One region of the Janthinobacterium sp. SUN128 genome, then DNA from elsewhere that is predicted to be linked to it. Evidence: riboswitches for the same ligand, from Rfam matches in the RefSeq annotation. Region 1 holds a riboswitch; the other holds the start of a gene.
What was found. A riboswitch is a leader RNA that binds a small molecule or an ion and turns the genes downstream of it on or off. The one in region 1 is predicted to bind thiamine pyrophosphate.
Positions count from the first base shown of each region.

Region 1 (14,945 bases):
CCGCCGAATTCTCGTTCGAATTCCGCGAGCCCTTGAGCGCGCCGAACCCGCTGCTGGTGATGGAAGACGTCGATGCGGGCTACAAGATCGAGAACGAAGCGACGGGCGAAATCACGCATAAAACCATCGTCAACGGCATCAAGTTTTCGCTACAGATCGGCCAGCGCATCGGCCTGCTGGGCCAGAACGGCGCCGGCAAGTCGACCCTGATCAAGACCATCGCCGGCGAACTGATGCCGCTGACGGGCGACGCCACCATGGGCAAGGGTCTCAACATCGGCTACTTCGCCCAGCACCAGGTGGAAATGCTGCGCCACGACGAATCGCCGCTGTGGCATCTGGCGAAGATCGCCCCGACCGTGCGCGAGCAGGAACTGCGCAACTTCCTAGGCGGCTTCAACTTCCCCGGCAACATGGTCACCGCGTCCATCGCACCGTTCTCGGGCGGCGAAAAAGCCCGCCTGGCGCTGGCCCTGATCGTCTGGCAGCGTCCTAACCTGCTGCTGCTCGATGAACCGACCAACCATCTGGATCTGGAAACGCGCGAAGCGCTGACGGAAGCGCTGGCGCAGTTCGAAGGCACCCTGGTCGTCGTTTCCCATGATCGCCACTTGCTGCGCGCCACCACGGACGAATTCATCATCGTTGCCGACGGCAAGCTGCAACCGTTCGACGGCGACCTGGACGACTACAAGGATTGGCTGTTCAAGACCAAGCTGGGCAAGGGCACGGACGTGCTGCCGGCCGCCGGCAAGGCCAACAAGACTGACTTCCCCGTGACGTCTTCCGTACCTTCGCCGGTAGCCGCCGCCCCGGCCCCTGCCGCGCCCGTGCGCGACAAGCGCAAGGAAGCGGAAGACCGCCAGAAGGCCGCCGCCCTGCGCAAACCGATCGAAAACAAGATCAAGCGCCAGGAAGAGCAGATCGCCAAGCGCAATGCGCAAAAGGCGGAAACCGACGCCAAGCTGGGCGAGCCGACCATCTACGACGCGGCCAACAAGGCCAAGCTCAAGCAATTGCTGGCCGACCAGACCTTCTTCACCAAGGACCTGGCGCAGCTGGAAGCGGAATGGCTGGACTTGCAGGATCAGTTAGAGAAACTGGGCTAACGCAAAACACAAAGACGACTCCCGGGTCGTCTTTTTTTTAGGCTGCCTGCATGGGACTGGGGCTGCGGATCGCCATCAGGCGGTCGATGTCGACGAGGATCAATCGGCGTCCCGCCACCGTGCCCAGGCCCAGCAGGTAATCGGCTTCCGCCTCGCCCAGGCCGGGCACGGCGGCGATGTCGCTGGCGGCCAGGCTGACGATATCGGTGACGCCATCGACCACCATGCCCATCACGCCATTGCTCAGCTGCAAAATGATCACGTCGGTGGCCGGGTCGGGCGCGCCGTGGGCGCTGCCGAACGCGGCGCGCATGTCGACGATGGGGATGATTACGCCGCGCGAAACGGCCACGCTGTGCAGCACTTCCCCTTCCGAGGAAAAACGGTCGAGTTCCTTCAGAGGACGCAGTTCCCGCACGCAACGATAATCGAGGCCGTATTCCAGGCCGCCCAGCCGGAAACTCAAGTACTGCGTCAGGTATTGGGTCGTTGCGGCGCCAGGCGTGGTCGTGGGCTGCATGGTGTTCCTTTCATCCGGTAGGCGCTGCCAGGATGCGCAGTGGCGCAACGTTGGCCCCATGCTAACCAGCATCGCCGCAGGCGGCGTTGAGAAACATCAACTTTCCCGGAAGGCAGCCTGGCCTCAGCGCCCGGCCTTGCGCCGGCGCAGCCATCTTCCCTTACAATACCCCCATCATTCCCCAACAGGCAGGCCATGCAACACCTCGTCAACCCCGCTGAAGTTGAATTTTCCGCCATCCGCGCCCAAGGCCCGGGCGGGCAGAACGTCAACAAGGTGTCCAGCGCCATCCATTTGCGCTTCCCCATCGCCGCCTCGTCGCTGCCGGAAGCGTACAAGGAACGGCTGCTGGCCCTGCGCGACAGCCGCATCAGCAAGGATGGCGTGCTGGTGCTCAAGGCGCAGCAGTCGCGCAGCCAGGAACAGAACAAGGAAGAAGCGTTGCGGCGCTTGCAGGAAATCATCGACAGCGTGACCTTCCTGCCCGCCGTGCGCCGCGCCACCAAGCCCACGCGCAGCTCGCAGCGGCGCCGTCTCGACAGCAAGAGCACGCACAGCGTCCTCAAACAATCTCGCGGCAAGGTTATCGACTGATCAGAGTGGCGGCTGGTAGGCCCAGTCCAGGCTGCCTGTGCTGTCCGCGAACACGGGCTGCGTGGCCGGCGTGGCGCTGCGCAGCAAGGCCTTGATTTCCTTCGGCGGCCGGTCGTAGACCTTGGCCGGACCGGGCGGCACGACGAGGGCGCGCACCGTCGTCTCGCCATCAATCAGGCTCAGGGTGCAGCGCGACTGGCCCGCCGTTGCCTGCCGCTCCTGGCGCAATTGTTCCACCAGCGCCAGCATCTGCGCGTGCAGGATTTCCGACTGTTTTACCTCCACGCGCAGCCGCGCCACCTCTTTCAGGACGGGAGCGATGCGCGCGGCCAGCTTGTCGTACTGTACCTGCTGCGTTGCTTGCAGTTGCAATTCGCCACGCCGCAGCTGGCCCGCCAGGGTCAGGTAGTTGCGTACCTCGGGCAATTGCGCGATGGCATCGATTTCCTGCTGGCGCTTGTGCTGCACCTGCAGGAATTGCGCCGCCTTCGCCAGGCTCTCGGCGATCTTTTGTTCCAGCGCACTCAAGTCGGGCACCAGCGGGAACAGCAGCATCTCCACCTGCTTGCGGGGACCGGCGCTGCCGATGCGGATGGTGCGCGCCGCCACGGCGCAGCCTTCGGCCAGTTCGATGACGACCTCGTCGGCGATGATCTCGCAATTGCTGGCGCTGTCGATCACCACGCGCGTGCCGGCGATGACGCAGCTTTCCGCCCGCTTCACATGCACTTCGCCGCTCAGCGCCTGCAGCACGGAGCCGGAAGCGACGCCCTCGACGCGCACGTCGCCACGCTCGTTGAAGGCCGTGCCGCCCACCAGGTTGCGCTGTAGCCATATTAATCCGCCATGCGAGTGCAAGTGGCCGTAGACGTCGCCATGGATGGTGATGTCGCTGCCGTCGAGCTGGCGCTGCTCCTGCACTTCGCCATACTCCTCGTAGGCGGCGCTCAGCTTCAAATTGCCCGTCGTACGGCTGCTGACGCCTTCGCGGCTGACGATCTTGTTTTCGATGGACATCTTGCCGTGTTCATCGACATTCACATAGCCATCTTGCGTGGCCACGACGAAATCGCCATCGCTGAAATGCTCGACCGCCGTGCCTGGCCCCGCCACGGTGGCCAGGTCCAGTTCCAGCGGCGCGGGCGGTGGCAGCGCCTTGCCGGCCAGGTCGTAGCCGGGCAAGCCGGGAGTCCCCGGCAGCAGACGCAGCAGGCGCGCGTGTTTTTTCACTTGCGGAAAGCGGTTCTTGAAGCTGAGCAAATCCAGGCGGCCATCGGAGCGTTCGCGCGGCGCATCGTCGCGGTGGATGCCTTGCGATACTTCGACCAGCTGGGCGTCGCGCCCCGGCTGTGGCGGCAGCACCCGCGCCACCGTGATGCGTTCGGCCTTGCCGCTGGCAAGAATGGCGCGCACGGCCGCGCTATCGATGCCGTAGTGCACGCCCTTGCACCACAGGTCGGCCACCAGCTCGTCGAATTCGCGGCGCGCCGGCACCTGGCCGTCCGCGTCCGCAGGCAAGGCTTCAAAGTAAAATTCGGCGCTGTCGCCGCGGATCTTGATTTGTTTGTACAGCGCACGGCGCGCGGGCGGGAATGGCGCCACGCGCACGGCGATGCGCAGCAGGGCATCGCCCTTGGGCGCGGCGCGGGGAGTAGGGGCATGAAACAGGGTCAGCAGGAACAAACCGTAATCGAGGCCGGCCAGCAGCTGGCCCGACTGGAACAGCTGCTCGACGGCGGTGCGCAGCTGCGCCGGCGCCAGCGACAGGTCAAGGAACACGCCCTCGTCGCGCTGGACCAGGCCGTGCGGCAAGCCGCCTGCGGGGACCGCATCCGGAACGGGTGTGTCGTCGTCGCTCACGCCTTGCCTCCCCCAGCAGCCATTTCAAAGAATTGCCTCCGTGCACTAGAACAATATCACGGGGCGGGGCCGTGTGCCTGACTGAGCAACAATGCATGCGGCCAGATGCAAACAGGGCCATGTCTTGCGAGATGGCCCTGTCGGAGGGGGATGGCTGTCTAGCGGCGCGGGGGATTCGAGTAAATGTCCTGCCCCACTTCGTTGATCTGGCGGCGCAGGTCGCGCCGTTCGTCGGGCGTCATGCGGCCCGTGCGGCGCGAGGCGTCGGCGCCTTCGTTGGCGCGGCGCTGCTCTTCTGCGCGCGTGTCGAAACTGCGTGCGTCACGCTGTTCGCGCAGTCGCGTATCATTGCTGTTGCTGCGCTGTACCTGTTCATACCGCTGGGCCTGCATTTGCTGCTGGTCGTCACGGCGTGGCGGCGGCTGGTTTTGCGCTGCCGCCAGGCTGGCGGCAAACACGGAACAAACGGCGAATGCGGACAGCACGGTCGTACGTGCAGCAATAGCTGCGCTGGGAGCGGCGTGAATTTTTTTAGTAAAGATATTCATTGAGTTCCTCTTCCGCGATGCCGTATAAACTAAAGCTGATTTCCACTGTGGCCCCAGTGTATGATGCTTTACACGGTGCAGTAAGAGTAATTGGGTAAAGTTTGTAACACTTTGTAATGGGTCGCCACAGCCCCTTGCCGACGCCGCGCGAGGCGTTACTATAGCAACTAATATAAGATAACACGACACCCTAAATGACCACAACCTCCACTTCCGGCAGCAATACAACAACGCAATCGATCCACGGCCACCAGGCAAAAATCATGGTAGTCGATGACGATGTGCGCCTGCGCGACCTGCTGCGGCGCTACCTGACCGAACAGGGCTTCAATGTCTTCACGGCAGAAAGCGCGACGGCCATGAACAAACTGTGGCTGCGCGAACGCTACGACCTGCTGGTGCTCGACCTGATGCTGCCGGGCGAAGACGGCCTGTCGATCTGCCGCCGCCTGCGCGGCGCGGGCGACCAGACGCCGATCATCATGCTGACGGCCAAGGGCGAAGACGTGGACCGCATCGTGGGCCTGGAAATGGGTGCCGACGATTACCTGCCGAAACCATTCAATCCGCGTGAGCTGGTGGCCCGCATCGGCGCCGTACTGCGCCGCAAGGGTCCCGATGAAATCCCGGGCGCGCCGTCGGAAACGCCGCAAACCTTCGAATTCGGCGACTTCGTGCTGGACCTGGGCACGCGTACCCTGAAAAAGAATGGCGAAACAGTGCCGCTGACGACCGGTGAATTTTCGGTGCTGAAAGTGTTTGCCCGCCATGCACGCCAGCCGCTGTCTCGCGAGAAACTCATGGAGCTGGCGCGCGGCCGCGAATACGAAGTGTTCGACCGCAGCCTGGACGTGCAAATCTCGCGCCTGCGCAAACTCATCGAACCTGATCCGTCGAGCCCCCTGTTCATCCAGACCGTGTGGGGCTTAGGTTACGTCTTTATCCCGGACGGACAGCCGCGCTGATCGCAGGCGAGGCATGATGAAGCTTTTTCCCGATATCAGCCTGGCGCGGCTGAAAAGCGGCTTGTTCTGGCGCACCTTTTTGCTGCTCGGCACCTTAACCACGGTCAGCATGATCGCCTGGTTCAGCATGATTTCCTTCATCCAGCGCGAGCCGCAGGCGCAGCAGATTTCCGCCCAGATCATTTCCGTCGTCACCATCACGCATGCGGCACTGACGCACTCGGCTCCCGAACTGCGCCGCGAGCTGCTGTTCGACCTCGTCAGCAATGAAGGCATCCGCATCTTCTCGCTGGAAGAGGACGACCGCATCGAGCCGCCGCCCGACAATTACCTGATGCCCGACATCGAGGCGCTGGTGAAGGCCAAGCTGGGCAAGGACACGCGCTTTTCCGCGCGCGTCAACGGCGTGGCCGGCTTCTGGGTCAGCTTCAAGATCGACGACGACGAGTACTGGCTGATGCTGGACCGTGAGCGCCTGCGCGGCCTGACGGGCTTCCAGTGGCTGGGCTGGGCCAGCCTGGTGTCGCTGCTGTCCCTGCTGGGCGCAGCCATCATTTCCAGCCTGATCAATCTGCCGCTGTCGCGTTTGACGGCGGCCGCGCGCGATATCGCCAAGGGCAAGCAGCCGGCGCCGCTGCCGGAAAAGGGCCCGATCGAAATTATCGAGGCGAACCGCAGCTTCAACCAGATGGTCGATGATCTGAAACAGGTGGAATCGGACCGTGCCGTGATTTTGGCCGGCATTTCGCACGATTTGCGCACGCCGCTGGCGCGCATGCAGCTGGAAGTGGAAATGGCGAACCTGTCGGACGAGGCGCGCGAAGGCATCCAGTCCGATATCGGGCAGATGGACGCCATCATCGGCCAGTTCCTCGACTACGCCAAGCCGACGGAAGCGTCGAGCTTTACGGACGTCGACCTGAGCGGCCTGCTCAGCGACATGACGCGCGAAGCCATGCGCCTGCCGGATGTGAAGATCAACGCCAGCATCGCCGACGGCGCGCATGCGATGGGCAACCCCACCGACCTGCGCCGCGTGCTGAACAACCTGATCGAGAATGCGCGCCGCTATGGCAAGACGCCGGGCAGCGACGTGACGGAAATCGACATCGCCTGCCAGGTGCGCACCAGCCACGGCGCGAAAAAGGTCATCATCGAAGTGCAAGACCACGGCACGGGCGTGCCGGCAGAAAAGATCGAGCAACTGATGAAGCCGTTCACCCGCCTCGACACGGCGCGCGGGCAGGCAAACGGCGCCGGCCTGGGCCTGGCCATCGTCGACCGCGTGCTGCTGCGCCATGGTGCCGAATTGCAAGTGCGCAACCGCGAAGGCGGCGGCCTCGCGTTTCAGATCAGCTTGCCAGCGGCGTAGGTCGGATCAGCGAGGCCTTGCCTCGCGTAATCCGACAACATTGTCGGCTGTTCCTGTCGGATTACGCGCCAGGCGCTAATCCGACCTACGCTACCGGCTCCGGCGTTTTCGCCGCCCGACAACGGTCAAGCGGACGCCTGCTCTTGCGCCAGCAATTTATTCATCAGCAATTCCGTCGCCCCGTAGCCGTACAGGGAATCGCTCTCCATGCCCGGCGTATCGAAGGGGATCGATTCCTCGCGGTTCAGCTTGGCAGGGTCGGCGTCCGCATAGCTGGCGCGCCAGGCGCGCTGCAAGGATTCATTGCGGCGGATAAAGGCCGGCATGGGCCAGGCGTCGCGCTCCCAGTGGAGGCTGTCACCCAGCAGGGGCCAGCGCTCGTTGAGCAGGGCCATGTCGCCCGTGCGCAGGCGACGTACGGCCTGTTCCGGCCGCAAGCCTTCCAGCTCATCGAGCGTCGGCAAGCTGTCGCGCTTCGGCCCGAACATATACGCCAGCATGATGCGCCCGGCAGGCGCCCTGCGCGCCACCACGCCGACGGCATAGCCGCCGCCCGGCAAGGGCACGGCAAACCAGCTGCCTTCTCGGTATGGTAATGATCTCATCGTTGCAAACTCCCCCAAAATCGTGTTCGGGGCACAGTCTACGCGAAACGATGCAAAAGTGGCGCATGGTACGCCACAGCAACAAACCAATAGTTACAATATTTTCTCGTCATAGTGATACTGGGCAACAATCGGTCCCGCCTTGAACAGCGCTTCCTTCATGGCCGCGTCCAGGCGCGCATCGCGGCGGCGCATCCATTCGAGCAGCATGGCCGCTTCTTTGCGGCTGGTGTCGCCCGCATGCGCCAGCACGCGGCGCAGTTCCGGGTCCGTGCATGCCTCGAAACGCTGGCTGTTCAAGTCCAGCGCCTGCAGCGCGGCGATGGTGGCGCCGATGGCGCGGTGCATATCGAGCGCGGTGGCCGGCAAGCCGGATTCTTCCAGTGGGACGTTGGTCATGCGCATTCCTTTTCGCGTGGTGGTGACATCGGCTGCATTCTCCACCGCGCGGGCGAAAAGCTCAAGCGTCCACGACACGTTTCCACCCGTTCGGCCATAATCATGGCTCAGCAACAGCCTAAACCCCAGCGGCAGGAGCCCCATGTTCAATTTCGACTTTTACAATCCGACGCAAATCCTCTTCGGCCAGGGCCAGATCGCCGCCATCACGGCGCTGATCCCGCCGCATGCCAGAGTGCTCATGACGTATGGCGGCGGCAGCATCAAGCAGAACGGCGTCTACGATGAAGTCAAGGCGGCGCTGGCCGGCCATACCTTGCTGGAATTTGCCGGCATCGAACCCAATCCCAGCTATGAAACCCTGATGCAGGCCGTGGCCATGGTGAAAAGCGAGCGCATCGATTTCCTGCTGGCCGTCGGCGGCGGTTCCGTGGTCGATGGCACCAAATTCATCGCCGCGGCCGCCCTGCACGAGGGCGAGGCGTGGGACATCCTGGCGAAAGGCGGCAAGATCGTCGAGGCCGCCCTGCCCTTCGGCACGGTATTGACGTTACCGGCCACGGGTTCCGAAATGAATGGCTCGGCGGTGATCACGCGCAAGGCCACGCAGGAAAAGCGCTCGTTCATGAGCCGCAAGGTGTATCCGAAATTCTCCGTGCTGGACCCGTCGAAAACGTTCACCTTGCCGCTGCGCCAGGTGGGCAATGGCGTCGTCGATGCGTTTGCGCATGTCATGGAACAGTATTTGACCTACCCTGTGAACGCGTCCGTGCAGGACCGCTTCGCCGAAGGCATTTTATTGACCTTGATCGAGGAAGGCCCGAAAGCCCTGTCGCACCCGGACGACTACGACGTGCGCGCCAACGTGATGTGGAGCGCCACCCTGGCCTTGAACGGCCTGATCGGCGTGGGCGTGCCGCAGGACTGGTCCACGCACGCCATCGGCCACGAATTGACGGCCTTGTATGAGCTCGACCATGCCCAGACCCTGGCCATCATCCTGCCCAGCATGCTGCGCGTGCGCAAGCAGGCCAAGCGCGCCAAGCTGCTGCAATACGCGGCCCGCGTCTGGGGACTCGACGGCGGCGACGAGGATGGCCGCATCGAGGCCGCCATCGCGCGCACGGAATTCTTCTTCCGCCACATGGGCGTCAAAACGCGCCTGGCCGACTACGGCCTGAACCACGCCAGCGTGGATGCCGTCGTGTCCGCCCTGGAAGCGCACGGCATGACGGCGCTGGGCGAGCAGCGCGAAGTGACGCCCGCCGTCAGCCGCAAGGTGCTGGAACTGAGTCTGTAGCGCAGTTTGCAAATTCCAGCCACACTGTTGTAAAACGGTCAGCCAGGGGGACAGCTGGCCGTGGTTCATGCTAAGCTGTCATTTCGCTAGGGGTCCTGGAGCAGTCATCCGGGTGAGAGATACCCTTCGTACCTGATCTGGATAATGCCAGCGAAGGAAAGCGCAAAGTACCTCCCTCCTTTGATAGCTCCTGCGTTGGCGCCAGCCGAACAAGCAGCCTGCCGTGCTCTTTACAGAGACGGCTTGAACCACGAGCAATCTATGTCCACACCGAATTTATCTGCGCATTTTTCCCGTCCTGTACTGACCCTGGCGATCCTGCACGCGTTTGCCGCGCCTGCCTTTGCTGCGAACGACACCGCCGAAGCCGCCGATCCGCAGGCCCAAAACATGGCCGAAGTCGTCGTCACGGCCAGCAAGGCGCCGGCCGCCAAGCGCGCCTCCGTGGGCGGCTTTGCCGACGCGCCGCTGCTGCAGACACCGGCGTCCGTCACCGTCATTTCGCAAAAAGACATGCAGGACTTGCAGATCCGCAATCTCAGCGATGCCGTCAAGCTCGACGCCAGCATCAACGAGTCGTACAACGCCGTCGGCTACGCGGAACAGTTCACCATCCGCGGCTTCAAGCTCGACACGAACTCCAGCTACCGCAAGGATGGCGTAGCCATTCCTGGCGACACGCAAATTCCGCTGGAAAACAAGGAACGCATCGAAGTCTTAAAAGGCCTGGCCGGCTTGCAGGCAGGCGTGGCCGCGCCTGGCGGCGTGATCGACTTCATCGTCAAGCGCCCCACCGCCGCACCGCTGCGCACCGTCACCGTGGAAGCGCGCGAACGGGGCACCGTGTATGGCGCCGTCGACCTGGGCGGACGCCTGGAAGACACGCGCTTCGGTTACCGCGTCAACGTGGCGGCCGAGCGCCTGCGTTCCTACATCAAGGGCGCGGACGGCAACCGTCGGTTCATTTCCGGCGCCTTCGACTGGCAGATTTCCCCGCAAGCCCTGCTGCAGCTCGACGCCGACTACCAGGACAAGGCGCAGGTCACGGCGCCCGGCTTCCAGCTGCTGAGCAACGGCAGCCTGCCGGCCAACATCAGCGCCGACGCCATGCTCAACAAGCAGCCGTGGACGCATCCGGTGGAAACCGTCACCAGCAACCTGGGCCTGCGCTTCCAGTACGCCTTCAATGACGACTGGCACGCCACCCTGTCCGCCAACCAGCACTCGTTCAAGCGCGACGACTACACGGCGTATCCGTATGGCTGCAGCCCGGAAGGCTGGGCGCCCGTCTTCTGCAGCAATGGCGATTTCTCCGTATGGGACTTCCGCAGCCTGGGCGAAACGAAAAAGCCGCTGAGCGCGCAAGCCATGATCCAGGGCAAGTTCGCCACCGGCAGCCTGCGCCACGAATTCACTGCCGGCGTGTCGTACTTCAACCGCAAGGACCGGGCCGGCAAGTACGTGTACGACGAAGTGGGCATCAGCAACATTTATCGCCCCGTCATCGTCGTGCCATCCGACGGCGTCACGGGCCCCGTGCGCCTGGTACGCAACGACAAGGAAAAATCCGTCTTCGTGCAAGACATCGTCAGCCTGGCGCCCAACTGGAAGCTGCATGGCGGCCTGCGCCACATCAATGTGGATGGCTACCAGTATGTGCTCAAGGCCGACACGGAAATCCGCGCCAAGCACGACTTCCTGTTGCCGAACGTGGCGCTGGTGTACAACCCGCAAGACAATATCGCCGTGTATGCATCGTATTCGCAGGGCATGGAGCACGGCGGCACGGCCGACCGCTACGCGGAAAATGCCAATGTGGAACTGACGCCGAGCCGCTCGAAGCAGGTCGAATTGGGCGTAAAGGCGGACCTGACGCCGGACTTCATGGTGGCCGCCACCCTGTTCCAGATCCGCAAAGGCCTGGAATTCAACCAGTACCTCGACAGCAGCATGAGCACCTACAACTTCGTGCGCGCGGGCCAGGCCCAGCACCGTGGCCTGGAATTATCTGCCCAGGGCAAGGCCAGCGCCAACCTGAACCTGGGCGCGTCCATCACGGCCCTGAACAGCCAGCAATCAGGCACGGGCAGTGCGGACTACGATGGCAAGCGCGTGCCCAACGTGCCGGCCTTCAAGGCGGCCGTGCACGCGAACTACGCCGTGCAGCAGGTGGCGGGCTTGAGCGTGAATGGCAGCTGGGAATATGCGGGCAAAAAGGCGTTTGAAAACAACAACACCACCTTCGTGCCTTCGTACAGCGTGTTCAACCTGGGCGCCGCCTGGGCCACGCGCCTGGCCGGCACGCCAGCCGTGCTGCGCGCCACCGTCAACAACGTGACGGACAAGTTCTACTGGCGCGATGTGACTCCGGAAGCAGGCGGCTACCTGTTCCCGGGTGCAAGCCGCACCTTGAAGGTGTCGGCGCAATTCGACTTTTAATTAAGTTGACGTAGAGGCAGGCGCCGCATCGAGCGCCTGCTGCAGCAAGGGCGCCGCCTGTTCCAGGCGCGCCTCCAGGCTGTCGTGCAGCACGTGGTAGGCGATGCCGCGCGCATCGAGCTCGTCGAGCAGATAGCGGTAGATCAGCTGGCGCACGGCTTCCGACTCGCGCTGCAAGCCGTCGGCCACCCACGGGCTGTCGGGCGCCGTCACCAACGTCAGGTCGTACTGCGTGGCATCGGCCAGCGCCGCCAGCGGCGCATCGGCGCCATTGAAATAATGGCGGCTGTAGACCACCGTCATCAACGGCGTCGTATCGCAAAACAGGAAGTGGCGCGCCTGCGCGGTGGCAGCCGCTTCACGTTCGACTTGCGTTCGCGCAATGCCAAACTGGTCGGCTGCGACGGGCACCCGGCCCTGCTTCTCGACAAATTCGCGCAAGTATTCCGGCACCCAGACGGTGCCGTAGCGTTCGGCCAGGGCGGCTGCCAGGGTCGACTTGCCCGACGATTCCGCGCCCAGGATGTCCACGCGCACGCAACGCTCCATCACTTGAGGACCATCGCGCTCGGCGCGGCCGGGGCCGACTTTCTCCACGCCAGCAAGCCGATGATGGCCATCACGACGAAGAAGGCATACAGCACGGCCGTCAGGGTCAGTCCCTTGTGCAGGTATAGCCACACATACAGCACGTCGACGATGATCCAGGCGATCCAGTTTTCCAGTTTCTTGCGCGACAGCAGGAATTGCCCCACCAGGCTGCCGGCCGTGAGGAAGCCGTCCGCGTGGGGCACGTCCGTATCCGTCGTCGTCAGCAGCCAGGCGATCAGCAGAAAACCGACCAGCCAGCCCGCGGCGCACGCCATCCAGCCGCGTCCATCGAGGCGCGTGACGGGCAAGGTCTTGCCGCCACTGGCCGGGTGCAGCCACTGGTACCAGCCCCAGAACGAGACGCTGATAAACAGCAGTTGCAAGGCCATGTCGCCATACAGGCGCGATTCGAAAAACACGAAACCGTAGGCGGCCGAGGAAATGATGGCGAACAGCCACGCCCAGTGATTCTGGCGGATGTTCAGCGCAACGGTTGTCAATGCCAGGACAAAGGAAATCAGTTCAAGCGGCGTGGTGGCAAAACCCAGCAGGAGAAGCGTATCGTTCATGGGAATCGTGATGAGGCTGGTGGTGCAGTATGCAATACCAGCCATGAATAAGCAAGATTGCCCGCACCGCCGCAGCCCTTCCCTACTCAGGCAAAGCCCCCCTTGACGGCGCGCGCCAGCGTACGCCGCACGATCAGCTTGTGAAATGGCCGGATCACCAGGATGTAGGTACGCCCTATCCAGTTATGGCAATGCACGACGGTGGAAAAGGTAACGCTGCCATGCAGCCCCGCGTCCCGGTTGCGCAGCACGGACAAACGGAAGTCCAGGTGGCTATCGTCCTCGCCCACGATGATTTCATCATCGCTGACGGCAAAGATGCGGAAGATGCCGATGCGTCCATCAGGCTTGGCCGCCAGCTGTCTTGCCGTCTTGATGCCGAAGGGTGAGACTATCGTGTCGCGCACCGCCAGCAGCCACTGCGCCCAGCGCGGCTGGCTGCATAGCACCACACGCGCCAGGGCCTGCATATCCATCTGCCGTACACCAGCGCTGGGCAGGCCGACGGCATACGCGTCGGCCAGGTTGCTGCCCGGATACAAGGGGGCGATGCTGGCGCCTGGCGGCAAGGCCACGGCGCGTACCACGTTGCTTATCTCTTGCATGTGCTCTCCATGTGTTCAGTGATAACATGGCCATCATACACGACAATGTGAACAGCGATAACATAGAATGACAAGCACAAGTACTTACCATCACGGCAACCTGCGCGACACCCTGGTCGCCGCCACCATCGCCCAACTGGCGCAGCAAAGCGACGCCACCCTTTCCCTGCGCGAACTGGCGCGCACGGTGGGCGTGTCGATCGCCGCCGTGTACCGCCACTTCCCCAGCAAGGAAGCCTTGCTGGCCGACGTGGCGGCAGCCGGCTTCGCCAGCCTGATCGCCAAATGGGAGGCAGAACTGCCGCCGCAGGGCAGCCTGCCCTCCGAACAGCGTTTTCAGCTGCTGGGCCAGCAATACATCGAATTTGCCCTGGCCGCGCCAGCCCACTACCGGCTGATGTTCGAACACCAAGACGTGCGCCAGTTCCCCGCCCTGATGGAAGCGGCGCAAGCATGCTTCCAGTACGTGCTGCAGACGGCCGGCGCGGCCGTGCGCGAAGCGGGCCTCGACCCGCGCTGGGACAAGGCCGCCGCCAGCGCCGGCTGGTCGCTGGGCCATGGCTACGTGATGCTGCTGCTCAGTGGCCGCCTGGCCATGGCGGACGGCGGCGACGATTTGTCGCCGGCGATGGTGCCGCGCTTTTTCCAGTTGCCGGTGGAGGCGTTGCGGCAGGCTGCCTTGCCAGGCGGGGCAACCGCAATCAAGTCAGATTGACCCAGTGATCGGCGAGTGCCAACGTCAGGAACTTTCATGCACAACATATCGATAGACACGCTCTCGGTGACCGCCAGGCAATGCATTGCCGTAAGCTGCCTGCAACGCTTTTGCCAGCGCTTTGACATTCACCATCCGGCGCTGTCCGCATTCGCCGAACACGTGTGGAAAGTGGCGCAGATCGCGCCTGGGGATTTTTCGGCATGGGAGCATGGTTTTGCTTCCCTGGCGGTGACCGGCATGGGCGACCCCTGGCCGGATGACATCCGCCTGGCCATGCCCGGGCACCTGCTCGGCACGCTGGAGCAGCTTGTCGGGCATGTGCTGGAAACGAGCGCCTGCACCTGGTATGGCGATGACCTTCCGGCAAGCCGGCGGCAGCTGGAAGCCGTCCTTGATATCTGTGCCAGGCACGGCGTGGCGACGCCACCGCTTGCGCACTATGTGCAGCACGATGCGGCGCTGCGCGGCAGCTGGGGGCCGATGCTGACGGACGCGGAAGTCAGGCGCTGGCAGGCCCTGCTATAGCGCGCGGCCTGCAATGGCGGCGGAGGCTCACGCCGGCAGGCCCTGGCGCACCTGGTCGAGCAGCCGCTCCTCTTCCTCCGTATCGGCGTCGATCTGCGTGACCACGGTCCAGAATTGCGGGCAGGTCTTGATCTGCTCGAAAGCCTGGCGCGTTTCAAGCCGCACCATGGTTTTCCTCAGGCTGTGCAGATAGCCCTCCTCGATGGCATCGAGCAGTTCGTCATCG
Region 1 covers NZ_JAPWHY010000001.1:2,795,364-2,810,308, forward strand. The annotation lists gene O3297_RS12640 (ATP-binding cassette domain-containing protein) at 1-1,109, shown strand, start outside; gene O3297_RS12645 (chemotaxis protein CheW) at 1,147-1,629, opposite strand; gene arfB (alternative ribosome rescue aminoacyl-tRNA hydrolase ArfB) at 1,825-2,223, shown strand; gene O3297_RS12655 (flagellar assembly protein A) at 2,224-4,083, opposite strand; gene O3297_RS12660 (hypothetical protein) at 4,242-4,631, opposite strand; gene ompR (two-component system response regulator OmpR) at 4,895-5,596, shown strand; gene O3297_RS12670 (sensor histidine kinase) at 5,610-6,968, shown strand; gene O3297_RS12675 (Imm26 family immunity protein) at 7,094-7,573, opposite strand; gene O3297_RS12680 (hypothetical protein) at 7,667-7,972, opposite strand; gene O3297_RS12685 (iron-containing alcohol dehydrogenase) at 8,115-9,272, shown strand; TPP riboswitch at 9,351-9,448, shown strand; gene O3297_RS12690 (TonB-dependent siderophore receptor) at 9,534-11,711, shown strand; gene O3297_RS12695 (ATP-binding protein) at 11,712-12,260, opposite strand; gene pnuC (nicotinamide riboside transporter PnuC) at 12,260-12,871, opposite strand; gene O3297_RS12705 (DUF2867 domain-containing protein) at 12,958-13,476, opposite strand; gene O3297_RS12710 (TetR/AcrR family transcriptional regulator) at 13,544-14,191, shown strand; gene O3297_RS12715 (hypothetical protein) at 14,228-14,719, shown strand; gene O3297_RS12720 (hypothetical protein) at 14,747-14,945, opposite strand, start outside.

Region 2 (14,945 bases), on a different contig from region 1:
CAACAATGTCATGTTTGACGGCGAACAACTGACGGGCTTTTTCGACTTTTACTTTGCCGGCTGCGACACCTGGCTGTTCGACGTGGCCGTCACCGTCAACGACTGGTGCGTGGACCTGGACACGGGCGTGCTCGACACGGTGCGCGTGCGCGCCCTGCTCGACGCCTACCAGGCCGTGCGCCCGTTTACGCACGAAGAACAAACGGCATGGCAACCGATGCTGCGCGCCGCCGCGCTGCGCTTCTGGCTGTCGCGCCTGTACGATTATTACCAGCCGCGCGAAGCGGAAATGCTGACCCCGCACGATCCCACGCATTTCGAACGCATTCTGCGCGAACGTATCGCCACACCTGCTCCGGAACTGTTTTAAACATGGAAAAATTACCTGCAAGTACAGGTTGGCAATGGGTGAAACAAGGCTTCGCCCTGTTTCGCAAGCAACCTGGCGGCATGTCGATGCTGTTTCTCGGCTATATGTTCTGCATGCTGGCCGTCAGCATCGTGCCCGTGCTCGGCCAGATGCTACCCGTCATCCTCGTGCCCGTGTTTTCCGTCGCCTTCGTGCAAGGCTGCCTGAACATCGACCAGGGCAAGCGCGTATTGCCCAGCCTCTTGATCTCGGGCTTCCGCAAACCCGCGTTTCCTTCCCTGTTCGGCCTGGGCGTGCTGTACATCCTGATGGCCATCGTGGCCATCGGCGCCTCGACTTTGGTGGATGACGGCTTGCTGTGGCAACTGGTCACCGGGCAATTGACGGAAGAAGCGGCGCGCACCGCCATCCCCGAATCGCGCCTGGGCCTCGGCATCCTGCTGGCCATCGTGCTGTACGTGCCGGCCGCCATGGCCTTCTGCTTTGCCGCACCGCTGATCTACTGGAAACAAACCGGGCTGGGCAAGGCGCTGTTCTTCAGCTTTTTCGCCGTCTGGCGTTCGCTGTCGGCCTTCATCGTCTTCGCCGCCACCTGGTTCGCCATCAGCGTCGTCACCAGCCAGTTGCTGGCCGTCATCTTTGGCCGCACGCCGCTGATGATGCAGCTGATGATGCCGCTGTCGATGATCTTGACCATCATCATGCATTGCTCGTTCTACGCCGCCTACCGCCAGATCTTCGGCTTGCCCGTCGATGAGAGCAAGACGGTGTCGCTGGATAAGCCGAACGACTGATTGCTACGCCGCATAAGAAAAGGGCAGCCTGCGCAGGCTGCCCTTTTCTTTATTTGCCGAATGCCTTGCAATGCCACACACAGGTCGGATTAGCCGAAGGCGTCATCCGACACCATTGCTGGCCTCGCAGCGTCGGATTACGCGGCGTTTCGCCGCTAATCCGACCTACGCCCATTACCGCCCCAGGCGTTCCAGTTTCGCGATACCCAGGTCCAGCACCTTCATGCCGTGCTGGCCGAAGTTGATTTGCGCGCGCGCATTGCCGCCGCCGCCTTCGATATTGACGATCACGCCTTCGCCGAACTTGGCGTGCGCCACGGATTCGCCGATGCGCCAGCCGCCGCCCGTGGCTTTTTGCGCGATCTTTTGCGCAATCGCATTGTCCGAACCCAGGCTGGCCACCTTGGGCGCCTCGTCCCAGGCCGACTTGCGGTTGCCGAACCAGTTCGCCTGCACCTTCGGCGACAGCCATTTCAAGGATTCTTCCGGCAATTCGTCGAAGAAGCGCGATTTCATGTTGTAGCGCGTCTGGCCATGCAGCATGCGCGTCTGCGAAAAGCTCATGTACAACCGCTTGCGCGCGCGCGTGATCGCCACGTACATCAGCCGGCGTTCCTCTTCCACGCCGTTGTCTTCCTTCGAGCTGCTTTCGTGCGGGAACAGGCCCTCTTCCAGGCCCGTGATGAAGACATTGTCGAATTCCAGGCCCTTGGCCGAGTGCACGGTCATCATCTGCAGCGCATCCTGGCCCGCCTGCGCCTGGTTGTCGCCCGCTTCCAGCGACGCGTGCGACAGGAAGGCGGACAGCGGCGACATCACGGCCGGCAGCGGCGCGTCGGCGTCCAGGATTTCGATGCCATCCTGGTTGACGACGGGTGCGCCCGATTGCGCCTGGGCGGCAGGGCCCAGGTGGGCCGGTGCGCCCTGGCCGAAACCTTCCTCGGAAATGAACTGGCTGGCCGCGCTGACCATCTGCTCCAAGTTCTCGATGCGGTCGGCGCCCTCTTTTTCATTTTGATAATGTTGCAGCAAGGTACTCGCTTCCAGCACCACTCTGACCATTTCCGGCAAGGACAATTGCTGCGTTTCGAAACGCACGCCCTCGATCAGCTTGACGAAACCGGCCAGCACGCTGCCCGCCTTGCTCGCCACATACGGCACGGCCGCATACAGCGAAATGCCGTACTGCTCCGACGCGGCCTGCAATTGCTCGATCGAGCGCATGCCGATGCCCCGCGTGGGGAAATTGACCACGCGCAAGAAGGCCGAATCGTTGTGCGGATTGTCCATCAATTGCAAATAGGCAATCGCGTGCTTGACCTCGGCACGCTGGAAATAGCGCTGACCGCCATACACATGATACGGAATCGCGGCCGAGAACAGCGCATGCTCGATCACGCGCGACTGCGCGTTAGAGCGGTACAGAATCGCGATTTCGCTGCGCGACGCGCCATCGGCGATCAGGCTTTTCGCCTCTTCGATGATCCATTGCGCTTCCTGCAGGTCGGAACTGGCTTCGTACACGCGCACCTGCTCGCCATGGCCCGCGTCCGTGCGCAGATTCTTGCCCAGGCGCTTGCTGTTGTTCGCAATCAGCACGTTGGCGCTATCGAGAATGTGGCCGTGCGAGCGGTAGTTCTGCTCCAGCTTGATCAAGTTCTTCACCTGGAACTCGTGCTCGAAGGCGCTCATGTTGCCCACGTTGGCGCCGCGGAACGCATAGATGCTCTGGTCATCGTCGCCGACGGCAAACAGGGCGCCGCCATCGCGGCTACCGTGACCGGCCAGCAATTTGAGCCAGTTGTATTGCAGGTTATTCGTATCCTGGAACTCGTCCACGAGGATGTGGCGGAAACGGGCCTGGTAGTGTTCACGCAGAGGCTGGTTACGGCTCAGCAATTCATACGTGCGCAACAGCAATTCCGCGAAATCGACGACGCCTTCACGCTGGCACTGGTCGTCGTACAGCTGATACAGCTCGACCATCTTGCGCTCGTGCGCGTCGTACGCTTCCACGTCCGTGGCGCGCAAGCCCTGGTCCTTGGCATTGTTGATGAAATACATCACCGTCTTCGGCGGGAATTTTTCATCATCGATATTGTTTGCCTTCAACAAACGCTTGATCACCGACAATTGATCCTGGGAATCGAGGATCTGGAACGTCTGCGGCAAGGCCGCGTCGCGGTAGTGCGTGCGCAGCAAGCGGTTGCACAGGCCGTGGAAGGTGCCGATCCACATGCCGCGCGTGTTGATCGGCAGCATGGCCGACAGGCGCGTGAGCATTTCCTTGGCGGCTTTATTGGTAAACGTCACGGCCAGGATGCCGGGCGGCGATACCTGCTGGGTCTGGATCAGCCACGCGATGCGGGTGGTCAGCACGCGGGTCTTGCCCGAACCGGCGCCTGCCAGGATCAGCGCATGCTGCGCCGGCAAGGTGACGGCAGCCAATTGTTCGGGATTGAGGTTGTGAAGAAGATTTTGCATGCCGTGATTATACCGGCATGGCTAAAAATACTGTGCATTTGTCCAGCGGTCGCGCCGTATTCGCCGCGTGCGCGCTACAATCGGCATCACTGCACAGCTGACGAAAACATGCCCATGACACCTCCCAGCCACCTCGATGGCGCCCGCGTACTGGCCTGGGCCTGGTCCGGCCTGCCCTTCGGCCACGTCACCAGTGAAGACGGCGCCGCCTCCATCGCCATCCACGGCCTGGCCGTGTGCCGCTACGGGGACGAGACGCAAGTCTACCGTTTCAGCTGCGACGCGCACTGGGAAACGGTACAGGATGAGGTGTATGCCAGCGAGCACGACGCCAGGGAGCAGCTGCCGGCGCAATACCGCGCCGTGGCCGCCGTATGGAACACACCATGAGTTACGCCATCCGCGCAGCCACCGGCGCCGACCTGCCCCTGCTGGCCCAGGTCGAGCGCAGCGCCGCAACCCTGTTTGCCCAGGCCGGCCCCGAACTGGCGTGGCTGGCGCAGGGAGAACCCTTGCCACTGAGCACCTTGCAGATGCTGCAGCAGCATGGCGGCGTATGGGTGGCCGCCGATGGCCAGGACCGGCCATCGGGTTTCCTGGCCGCCCAGCCGCTCGACGGCCAGTGGTTCATCGTGGAATTGTCCGTTGCCCTGCCGCATCAACGGCAAGGCCTGGGGGCGCGCCTGCTCGACGCGGCGGCAGCCCATGCCCAGACGCTGGGCTGCGCATGCCTGACACTGAGCACGTATCGCCACCTGCCATGGAACGCGCCCTACTATGCGCGCCACGGTTTCAGCGCAATCGAGGCCGCGGCGCTGGGCGCGGGTCACGCGCTCAAGCTGGCGCGCGAAGCGCAGGACGGGCACGACCCGGCGCTGCGCTGCCTGATGCGCAAGCCACTGGCCCGCTGATTCAGCACAACATTCAGCGCACCAGCTTTGCCTTGCCTTCGCTGAGCGCCTGGGCGATCACCTGGCGCGTGGTCTTGTCGGCGATCTTGACGACTTTTTCCTGCTGGCGGCCCAGGTCGTCCATTTGCTTGCCCAGCGCTTCCATCGGCTTGCTGCGCTGCTCCATCTGGCGCGACATCTGCTCCATTTTCTCGGCCTCGCGCTCGTGCACGTCGGCGATGCGGTCGTTGATCTCTTCCATTTCTTCCTGCGCATCTTCCATCTGCTGCTGCAGGCGTTCCACGTCGCGCTCGGCCGCGCGGCGCGCCGTGCCGCTCGTTGCCAGCGCCTGGCGGCGCGAGGCGTCGCCGAGCTTGCGGCCCAGCTCCTGCTGCTGGCGGCCCAGCGCGCGCAGCTGTTCCGACTCGCGCGCGCTGCCCTTTTCCAGGCTGCGGGCGCCCATCTTGCGGCCCATGTCACCCATGGCCTTGCCGTGCGCGCCCATTTGATCGCCAAGCGCGCTCATCTCCTTGCCCAGCTGTTTCGAGGGCAGCCATGCCGTACGCACCTTGCCCAGCAAGGCCGTATCCTGCAGCACGTAGGCCTGTCCCTGGTCGCGGAACCACAGGAACGGCCCCTTGATCGAGCGCTTGAGTTTTTCCACCTGCTGCGAATGAATATCGCTGTCGACAACGATGACGCCCTCGCCATCCCTCGTGCCATCGACCAGCGCATAGCTTTCGCCCTTGTCGAGCGAGCGGCTGACCTGCACGCTGGGCGCGGCTGGTGCGGCCGGTGGCGCGGGCGGTTGCGGCGGCTGCACGGCCAGCGCGCTGCCGCCAAGCAGGATACCGGCCAGACTGAGGATCAAACGGTGGGAAGTGGACATGGCTGCCTCGTCGCAAAAGTAGTGGAGCGTTGACTGTAGCGGCAACCGAATCTGGCCTCCAGCGCGCTGCGACAGGCTGCAAAAAGACCTGACTGAATGGCAAACACCGGCGATGGATGGCATCCGGGCAAAAAAACGGAGGCCGCAGCCTCCGCAAAAACGCCGTGGTACGGCGTATTTCAATTAATACAGCACGACGGAGCGGATCGATTCACCGCTCTTCATCAGGTCGAAACCCTGGTTGATATCTTCCAGTTTCAAACGGTGCGTGATCAAATCGTCGATATTGAGCTTGCCTTCCATATACCAGTCGACAATCTTCGGCACGTCCGTGCGTCCGCGCGCGCCGCCGAAGGCGGAACCTTTCCACACGCGTCCGGTCACCAGCTGGAATGGACGGGTGGAAATTTCCTGGCCGGCCGCCGCCACGCCGATGATGATGGACTGGCCCCAGCCCTTGTGGCAGCACTCGAGCGACTGGCGCATGGTGGTGGTGTTGCCGATGCATTCAAACGAATAGTCGGCGCCGCCGTCCGTCAGCTGCACGATGGTGTCGACAACGTTTTCCACCTCGTTGGCGTTGACGAAATGCGTCATGCCGAACTTGCGCGCGATGGCCTGGCGCGCCGGGTTGATGTCCACGCCGATGATCTTGTCGGCGCCAACCATCTTGGCCGCCTGGATCACGTTCAGGCCGATGCCGCCCAGGCCGAAAACGACCACATTGGCGCCCGCTTCCACCTTGGCCGTAAACAGCACGGCGCCCACGCCCGTCGTCACGCCGCAGCCGATGTAGCAGACTTTGTCGAATGGCGCATCTTCGCGGATCTTCGCCAGGGCGATTTCCGGCACGACGATATAGTTCGAGAAGGTGGATGTGCCCATGTAGTGGAAGATGGGCTTGCCGTCGATGGAAAAGCGCGAAGTCGCGTCCGGCATCAGGCCGCGGCCCTGGGTCGAGCGGATCGACTGGCACAGGTTGGTTTTTTGCGACAGGCAGAATTTGCACTGGCGGCATTCCGGCGTGTACAGGGGAATGACGTGGTCATCCTTCTTCAGGCTTTTCACGCCCGGGCCCACGTCGACGACGATGCCGGCGCCTTCATGGCCGAGGATGGACGGGAAGATGCCTTCCGGATCAGCGCCCGACAGGGTGTAGTAATCGGTATGGCAAATGCCCGTGGCCTTGATTTCGACCAGTACTTCGCCCTCGCGCGGGCCGGCCAGGTCGACTTCTTCGATCGTCAGCGGGGCGCCCGCCTTCCATGCAATCGCTGCTTTGGTTTTCATGTGTGTCCTGTCTATGGTTGAACCAGGCGCGCCAGCGCGCCGTATCGCCACATCATAACAAGGCAGGCGCCGACATGCCACGCCGGCGCCGGTGCAACGCTTACTTGAAACACTTACTTGGTTTTCGCCCGGTTCAAAAAGGCGCCGTGCAGGCCGTTCAGGGTTTCTTCGGCCAGCAGCAGCTGGCTGGCGATTTCATTGATCTTGCGGCGGCTGGAACGGGCGTGGTCGCGCAGCACTTCGAACGCCGTGTTGCGGTCCGTCTGGAACTTGCCCATCAGCAAACCGACAGCCAGGCTGGTTTCGCGGCCGGCGGCCAGCGCCGCATTCAGGTTCAGCTCGGTGCGCCGGAGCTGGCGGATTTCATCGGCGCGCGCCAGACCCGCTTCAAACGCGGGCATCAAGCGGCCTTCGTCGACGGGTTTGACGACATAGCCGACGGCGCCATAGGCGGCCGCCTGCTTGCCCGATTCGCTGTCGCCGCTGCCGGACAGGAACATGAACGGCACGGCCGTTTCGCCATGCAGGCGCTTGGCCAGCTCCAGGCCGGACATGCCCGGCATATGGATGTCGAGCAAGGCCAGGTCGGGCTCGCGCTGGGCGATCAGCTGCAGCGCCACTTCGGCCGAATGGGCCAGGGCCGTCTCGTAGCCGGCATGGCGCAGGACTTCGCCGAGGAATTCCAACAGGAGTTGGTCATCGTCAACGATCAGGATAAGGCGTTTCGCGGCGGCTGGCTGACTCATGGGCAAAGGGACCTCGGTAATGAATGATGCTCTTATTATATGCCGATTATCCGCCCAAACCAGCCCTGCACCCGCATGCTCATGCCGCAAACAAGTGATTGAATTGCTGCACCGCAATATTCACATCGTCCGCCTGGTATTCTTTGCCAAAGACGCTGCTGATGGCCGCCACCATGTCGGCGCCGCGCGCCACCAGCGGCGCGGCGTTCTCCGGCGTCATGCCGCCGATCACCACGCAGGGCAAGGCGATCTCGCGCTTGGCCTGCAGCACGATATCCAATGGTGTCGTGACCGGATACTTTTTCACCAGCGAGGGATAGAAGCCGCCGAAGGCCACGTAGCTGGCGCCACCCGCCTCTGCCGTCCGCGCCAGGGCCATGTCGCCATAGCACGAGGCGCCGACGAGCTTGTCCTTGCCCAGGCGCGCGCGCACCTGCGCGACGGACGCATCCGTGCCGCCCACGTGCACGCCGTCCGCGTCGAGCTCTTCGCACAGCTCGATAAAATCGTTGATGATGAAAGGCACGCCATATTTGCGGGCCAGTGCCAGCAAGGCGCCCGCCTGCTCGCGCCGCTGTTCCGCCTCGGCGCTCTTGTGGCGGTATTGCAGCAGGGCCACGCCACCGTGCAAAGCCTGTTCCGTGATATCGAGCAGGCGGTCGGTGTCATCCCAGTTCGGGGTAACTAGATACAGTCCACGCATGATGTTTTCCTTATTGAATGAATCGTTGCGGCATCAGCTGGCCTGGCGCAACCGCATACGCGCCGGCCAGGGTCGCATGGCAATAGGCTTGCGCGCCATCAAGCGCTTCGGGCAATGCCTGGCCCAGTGCCAGGCGCGCCGCGATGGCGGACGCCAGGGTACAGCCGCTGCCGTGGAATTCGCCGGGCAGGCGCGGCCAGCGCCACTCGCGCGCCCTGTCCTCGCCATCGTGCCAGCGGTTGACGATCACCTCGCCTTCGCCATGGCCGCCCGTCACCAGCACGTTCTTGCAGCCTTGCGCGCGCAGGTTTTTCTCGCCGCCGAGGGCCGCCGCTTCCGGCCCGTTCGGTACGATGACGGTAGTCACCGGCAGCAAGGGCGCCAGCGCCAGCACGGCGTCGTCCCGGCTGAGCACGTCGCCATGGCCGCTGGCCAGCACGGGATCGAGCACGACAGGCAAATCCGGCCAGACCAGCCGCAATTGCGCGATCAGTTGCGCAATGACGGCCGCATTCGCGGCGCTGCCGGGAATGCCGATCTTCACGGCATCGATGGCGATCCTGTCGATCAGCGCCTGCGCCTGTCGGCGCAGCAATTCCGGGGCCACAGGCTCGACAGCAAACACGCGGTCGTTGTCCTGCACCGTCAGCGCCGTGATGACAGGCAAGGCATGCGCGCCCTGCGCGGCAATCGCCACGATATCGGCGGCGATGCCGGCGCCGCCCGACGGATCGGCGCCGGCAAACACGAGCACGGTGGGACGCCGTCGCGCCATCACGCCAGCCGGCCCGCCATCGGCGACGATGGCGAAGCAGCGAATTTACGCGGCATGCGCCCCGCCAGGAATGCTTCGCGCCCGGCCCGCACGGCCAGCTTCATGGCATGCGCCATGCGCACGGGGTCGCGCGCACCGGCGATGGCTGTATTCATCAGCACGCCATCGCAGCCGAGTTCCATGGCAATGGCCGCATCCGACGCCGTGCCCACGCCTGCGTCCACCAGCACGGGTACTTTCGCCTGATCGATGATCAGCGACAAGTTCCACGGATTCAGGATGCCCATGCCCGAGCCGATCAGCGACGCCAGCGGCATGACGGCCACGCAGCCGATGTCCTCCAGAATCTTCGCCTGGATGGGGTCGTCGCTGCAGTAGACCATCACGTCGAAGCCATCCTTGACCAGCGCTTCGGCCGCGACCAGGGTTTCCGGCATGTGCGGAAACAAGGTTTTTTCGTCGCCCAGCACTTCCAGCTTCACCAGATTGCGCCCGCCCAGGAGCTCGCGTGCCAGTTGCAAGGTGTAGACGGCATCTTTTGCGTTGTAGCAGCCGGCCGTGTTCGGCAAGATCGTGTACTGGTCCGGTGGCACGAAATCGAGCAGGCTGGGCGCGTTCGGGTCCTGGCCAATGTTGACCCTGCGGATCGCCACCGTGATGATCTGCGCTTCCGCCGCATCCGTCGCTTCGCGCGTCTGCGGCAAATCCTTGTACTTGCCGCTGCCCACCAGCAGGCGCGATGGGTACTGTTTTCCTGCGATGGTCAGCAGGTCGTTATTTGTTGCGGTGTTCATGTGCGTTTCCTTGTCTATTCTCAATTTAACCGCCGCCAATCGCGCGTACGATTTCCACGTGATCCTGAGTTTCCAGGACCCGGTCCTGCCACGCCTTGCGCGGCACGACGTTGCGGTTGACAGCCAGCGCCAGCGCCTGGTTTTCCAGCGACAGGGCGGCGATCAATTGATCGAGGGTTTGCCCCGGCGGCACCTGGTGCGGTGCGCCGTTGAGCGTGATGGATATCAATGCAGGCATCACGCTCTCCTTCAGACCTTGCGGTACAGCTCGGCGCCGTTCTTGATGAATTCGATGGCCTTGATTTCCATGCCCTGCTTGAGCGCCTTATCTTCCGCGATACCCATGCCGGCCGCGTATTCGCGCACTTCCTGCGTGATCTTCATCGAGCAGAAATGGGGGCCGCACATGGAGCAGAAATGCGCCACCTTGGCCGAATCCTTGGGCAGGGTTTCATCGTGGAATTCGCGCGCTTTGTCCGGGTCCAGGCCGATGTTGAACTGGTCGTCCCAGCGGAATTCGAAGCGGGCTTTCGACAGCGCGTTGTCGCGGATTTGCGCGCCCGGATGGCCCTTGGCCAGGTCGGCCGCATGCGCCGCGATCTTGTACGTGATGATGCCATCCTTGACGTCCGCCTTGTTGGGCAGGCCCAGGTGTTCCTTCGGCGTCACATAGCACAGCATGGCCGTTCCATACCAGCCGATCATGGCCGCGCCGATGCCCGAGGTGATGTGATCGTAGCCGGGCGCGATATCCGTCGTCAACGGTCCCAGGGTGTAGAACGGCGCTTCGCCGCACTGCTCCAGCTGCAAGTCCATGTTTTCCTTGATGAGCTGCATCGGTACGTGGCCCGGACCTTCGATCATCACTTGCACGTCGTGCTTCCACGCAACCTGCGTCAGTTCGCCCAGGGTTTTCAGTTCGCCCAGCTGCGCCTCGTCGTTGGCGTCGTAGATGGAACCGGGACGCAAGCCGTCGCCCAGCGAGAACGACACGTCATACGCCTTCATGATTTCGCAGATCTCTTCGAAATGCGTGTACAGGAATGATTCCTGATGGTGCGCCAGACACCATTTCGCCATGATGGAGCCGCCGCGCGAGACGATGCCCGTCAAGCGCTTGGCCGTCATCGGCACATAGCGCAGCAGCACGCCCGCGTGGATGGTGAAGTAGTCGACGCCCTGCTCGGCCTGCTCGATCAGGGTGTCGCGGAAAATTTCCCAAGTTAAATCTTCGGCCTTGCCATTGACCTTTTCCAGCGCCTGGTAGATGGGCACGGTGCCGATTGGGACGGGGCTGTTGCGCACGATCCATTCGCGCGTCTCGTGGATATGTTTACCTGTGGACAGATCCATCACATTGTCGCCGCCCCAGCGAATGGCCCAGGTCATCTTTTCCACTTCCTCACCGATGGAAGACGTTACGGCGGAATTGCCGATATTCGCATTGATCTTCACGAGGAAATTGCGGCCGATAATCATCGGTTCCACTTCCGGGTGGTTGATGTTGGCGGGAATGATGGCGCGGCCGCGGGCGATTTCCTCGCGCACGAATTCCGGCGTGATTTCCGCCGGGATGCTGGCGCCGAACGACTGGCCAGGATGCTGGCGGCCCATCAGGTCGGCCAGGCGTTCTCCCATGGGGCCGGAAGCCTTGAGTTCGCGCAAATACTCCTGTCGGCGCATGTTTTCGCGGATGGCAACGAATTCCATTTCCGGCGTGATGATGCCTTGGCGCGCGTAATGCATTTGCGTCACGTTCTTGCCGGCAATAGCGCGGCGCGGCTTGCGGTGCAAGTTGAAACGCAGCTCGGCCAGTTTCGGGTCCGCCAGGCGGGCGATGCCGTAATCGGAGGTCGGACCGGGCAATTCTTCCGTATCGGCCCGTTCCATGATCCACGGCAGGCGCGGCGTATCGAGGCCAGAGCGGATGTCGATCTGCACGTCCGGGTCCGTGTAGGGGCCGGAGGTGTCGTAGACGTAGATCGGCGGATTCTTTTCGCCGCCAAACGACGCTTCCGTATCGGACTGGCTGATCTCGCGCATGGGCACGCGGATGTCGGGCCGGCTGCCTTGCACGTAAATCTTGCGCGAATTGGGCAGCGGCGCGATGGCGGCTTCGTCGACCGTGGCGGTGGCGGAGAGGAATTTCGGGTTGGCGTTCATTTTGGCTCCTTGGCTAGACTGTTTTTAAGCCTGGAGCCAGCTAAGGAGGTTCGGCTGCGCGCACGCGGAAAAGCGGGGTGCGTTCATCCTAAAGCTTCCCTTCGCTGGCATTATCCAGATCAGGTTCGGAGGGTATTTCTCACCCGCGCTTGCACCGTGTTTCCACAGCGAAAGGCAGGACCCCTAGCGTTTGCCGCCTTGCGGCAGCGAGCCAATTATACGCGGTTCACGCCGCGTGGCCAGATGATTTCTTGCAGGTGTCGTCTTTGCGCATCTGCTGCATTGCAACAGACGCTATCGCGCTTATTTCTTCTTGCCCCAGCGCCAGCTGGTCGGTTCGCCCTTCAGCTGGCAGATGAAAATGAGCACGGCAACGATGGCCACTTCATAGACGATATAGCCGACCAGCATGGTTTGCGGCGGAAACAGGAAGGCGCCGCAGGCGAACAGCGCCAGCGCGGCCAGGAACACCAGCCAGCCTTGCCAGGTGATGGGCAGGCCCCAGCCCCAGCCATAGGTCTTGGCGGGGAACCAATAGGAGGGAGATTTGTCAGCCATGATGCTTTCCTTGTGGATGTGGATGGCACCAAGTATAAATCAGGCGATGCGCAAGCGCTCCGTGACATCGAGGCCGATGCCGCGGTAGCCGATGAAGCGGCTGCCATTGTCGAACATCGGTTCGCCGCTCACTTGCAGGTACTGCGTGCTGCCGTCGAGGTTGGCACGGCTGTAGATGAAATCAAGGAACGGTTCGCGTGCGGCAATTTTTGCGTCGAGCAGCGCGCGTTCGGTGGCATTCCAGCGCTGTGGCTCTTCCTCGCTGCCAATGCCCAGCATTTCGGCCACGGGACCGGAAAAGCGCGTCAGATTGCCTTGCGCATCCTGTTCCCAGTACCAGTCGGACGACAGTTCCGTGAAGCGCTGGAAGCGCGCTTCGCTTTCGCGCAGCTCCGCCGTGCGCGCTTCCACCATCTGTTCCAGCGACTTGTTGTATTCGGCCAGCTTCTGGTACAGCAAGCGCACTTCCAGCATGTTGTGGATGCGCGTTTTCACTTCCACCAGGTCGAAGGGCTTGCTGACGAAATCCTTGGCGCCCGCTTGCAGCGCGCGCAGCTTGTGGCCGGGCTGGGCCGTGATCACCAGCACGGGCAGATAGCTGCCCGCCTCGATGTCGCGCAAGCCTTCCATCACCTCGAAGCCATCCATTTCCGGCATCTGCAAGTCGAGCAGGATCAGGTCGTAACGGTGCTGCTGGTGCAGCGCATGCACGGCTTGCGGATCCATGGTGGAGGTGATGCGCGTATAGCCGGCATTGCGCAGCACCTGTTCCAGCAGCATGACGTTGGCCTCCTGGTCATCAACGATGAGGATGCTGGCGTTCAGGATCTCGGTGGCTTGAAGCATGGCGGTATTCCTAAAATTAAGTGCTGAATTAGCGTACTGCGTGAGTGTCGTCGGCCAGGCCGTGCGCGGCCGCATGGTGCAGGGCCACGTCGAGCGCATCCATGAACTCGACGACCTTGATCGGCTTGGTCAAATAGCGGAAGAAACCCGCTTCCAGGCCTTTCTCGATGTCGCGTGGCACGGCGTTGGCCGACAGGGCCATCACGGGAATGTGGCTGGTGAGCGGGTCGTCGTGCAGGATATGCAGTGCGCCGAAGCCGCTGATGCCGGGCAGGTTGATATCCATCAAGATCACGTCCGGCTGATACGTGCGCGCCAGGTCGATACCCAGGTGCGCATCGATGGCTGTGAGCAACTTCAAATCGCTGCGGCGGGCGATCAGTTGCTCCACCAGCGCCAGGTTGGCGGGATTGTCTTCCACGTACAGCAAGGTGCGCTGGCTTTCCTGCGGCACCTGCACCTGCGGCAGCGCGTCGCCATCGCCCAGCACCAATGCCGGCGCGCTGCTCGAAGCGAGCTCGAACCAGAACGTGGTGCCCACGCCCACCGTGCTGTCGACGCCGATGGTGCCGCCCATCAATTCGATCAATTGTTTGGTGACGACGAGACCGATGCCCGTGCCCTCTTCCGTGCTGTTTTCCTGTCCCAGGCGGTTGAAGGGCTGGAACAACTGTGCCACCTGGCCCGCATCGAGGCCGACGCCACTGTCGCGCACGCTGACCCGCACCTTGGCGCCGCGCTGGCTGCAATCGACGGTAACGGTGCCGCCGCCCTGGTTGTACTTGATGGCGTTCGACAACAGGTTGACCATCACCTGTTTCACGCGCGTGCGGTCCGCATGCACATAGAAGGCCTGGCCGCAGCGGGGGAAGTGCATGCGGATGCCGCGCTTTTCCGCCTGCGGCGCGATCATCGCCTGGCAATCCTGCAGCACGTCGAGCAGGGACATGGCTTCCTGTGACAAGGTGACCTTGCCCGATTCGATCATGGCCAGGTCGAGGATCTCGTTAATCAGGCGTAACAGATACCAGCCGCCCTTGAGGATTTGTTCGATCGAGCGCTGCTGCGGCGGGCTCGGTGGCGGCACGTCGGACGCCATCAGCTGCGCAAAGCCCAGCACGGCATTCAGGGGCGTGCGCAATTCGTGGCTCATGCTCGACAGGAATTCGGACTTGGCGCGGTTGGCCTTTTCCGCCACCAGGCGCGCCTTCTTCAACTCCGCATTGTTGGTCTCTACCAGCGAGCGCGTATACGCCTGCTGTTCGCGCAGGCGCTGGTCCAGCAGCGCCTGTTCCGCCTCGACCTGCTTGCGTGCCGTATTGTCCGTGCCGATCAGCAAGTAACCGATGACCTTGTTCTGCACGTCGCGCAAGGCCGTCACGGAGACGATGGCCGGGAAGCGGCTGCCATCCTTGCGGATGTAGGTCAGTTCATAAATGTCTTCGATGCCGCGCGTGGCCTTGAACACGAGCGCTTCCACGCCGGGCGTGATGACCCTGTCGAGTTCGGCACTGAGGGCGGCCGCGCGCGCGACGATTTCTTGCGCATCGGAAATACCGGCCGGCGTCAGCTTGTCCACCACGTCGCTCGCTTCATAGCCCAGCATGCGTTCGGCGCCCACGTTGAAGATCTGGATCACGCCC
Region 2 covers NZ_JAPWHY010000007.1:31,361-46,305, reverse strand. The annotation lists gene O3297_RS27290 (homoserine kinase) at 1-370, shown strand, start outside; gene O3297_RS27285 (BPSS1780 family membrane protein) at 373-1,164, shown strand; gene O3297_RS27280 (UvrD-helicase domain-containing protein) at 1,339-3,648, opposite strand; gene O3297_RS27275 (hypothetical protein) at 3,763-4,038, shown strand; gene O3297_RS27270 (GNAT family N-acetyltransferase) at 4,035-4,559, shown strand; gene O3297_RS27265 (hypothetical protein) at 4,573-5,427, opposite strand; gene O3297_RS27260 (S-(hydroxymethyl)glutathione dehydrogenase/class III alcohol dehydrogenase) at 5,611-6,717, opposite strand; gene O3297_RS27255 (ANTAR domain-containing response regulator) at 6,831-7,463, opposite strand; gene thiE (thiamine phosphate synthase) at 7,543-8,166, opposite strand; gene O3297_RS27245 (hydroxymethylpyrimidine/phosphomethylpyrimidine kinase) at 8,177-8,941, opposite strand; gene O3297_RS27240 (thiazole synthase) at 8,941-9,735, opposite strand; gene thiS (sulfur carrier protein ThiS) at 9,761-9,964, opposite strand; gene thiC (phosphomethylpyrimidine synthase ThiC) at 9,985-11,898, opposite strand; TPP riboswitch at 11,978-12,093, opposite strand; gene O3297_RS27225 (hypothetical protein) at 12,202-12,456, opposite strand; gene O3297_RS27220 (response regulator) at 12,496-13,302, opposite strand; gene O3297_RS27215 (ATP-binding protein) at 13,331-14,945, opposite strand, start outside.
Region 2: linked by a shared signal. The riboswitch ahead of thiC (phosphomethylpyrimidine synthase ThiC) and the one ahead of O3297_RS12690 (TonB-dependent siderophore receptor) in region 1 are both predicted to bind thiamine pyrophosphate.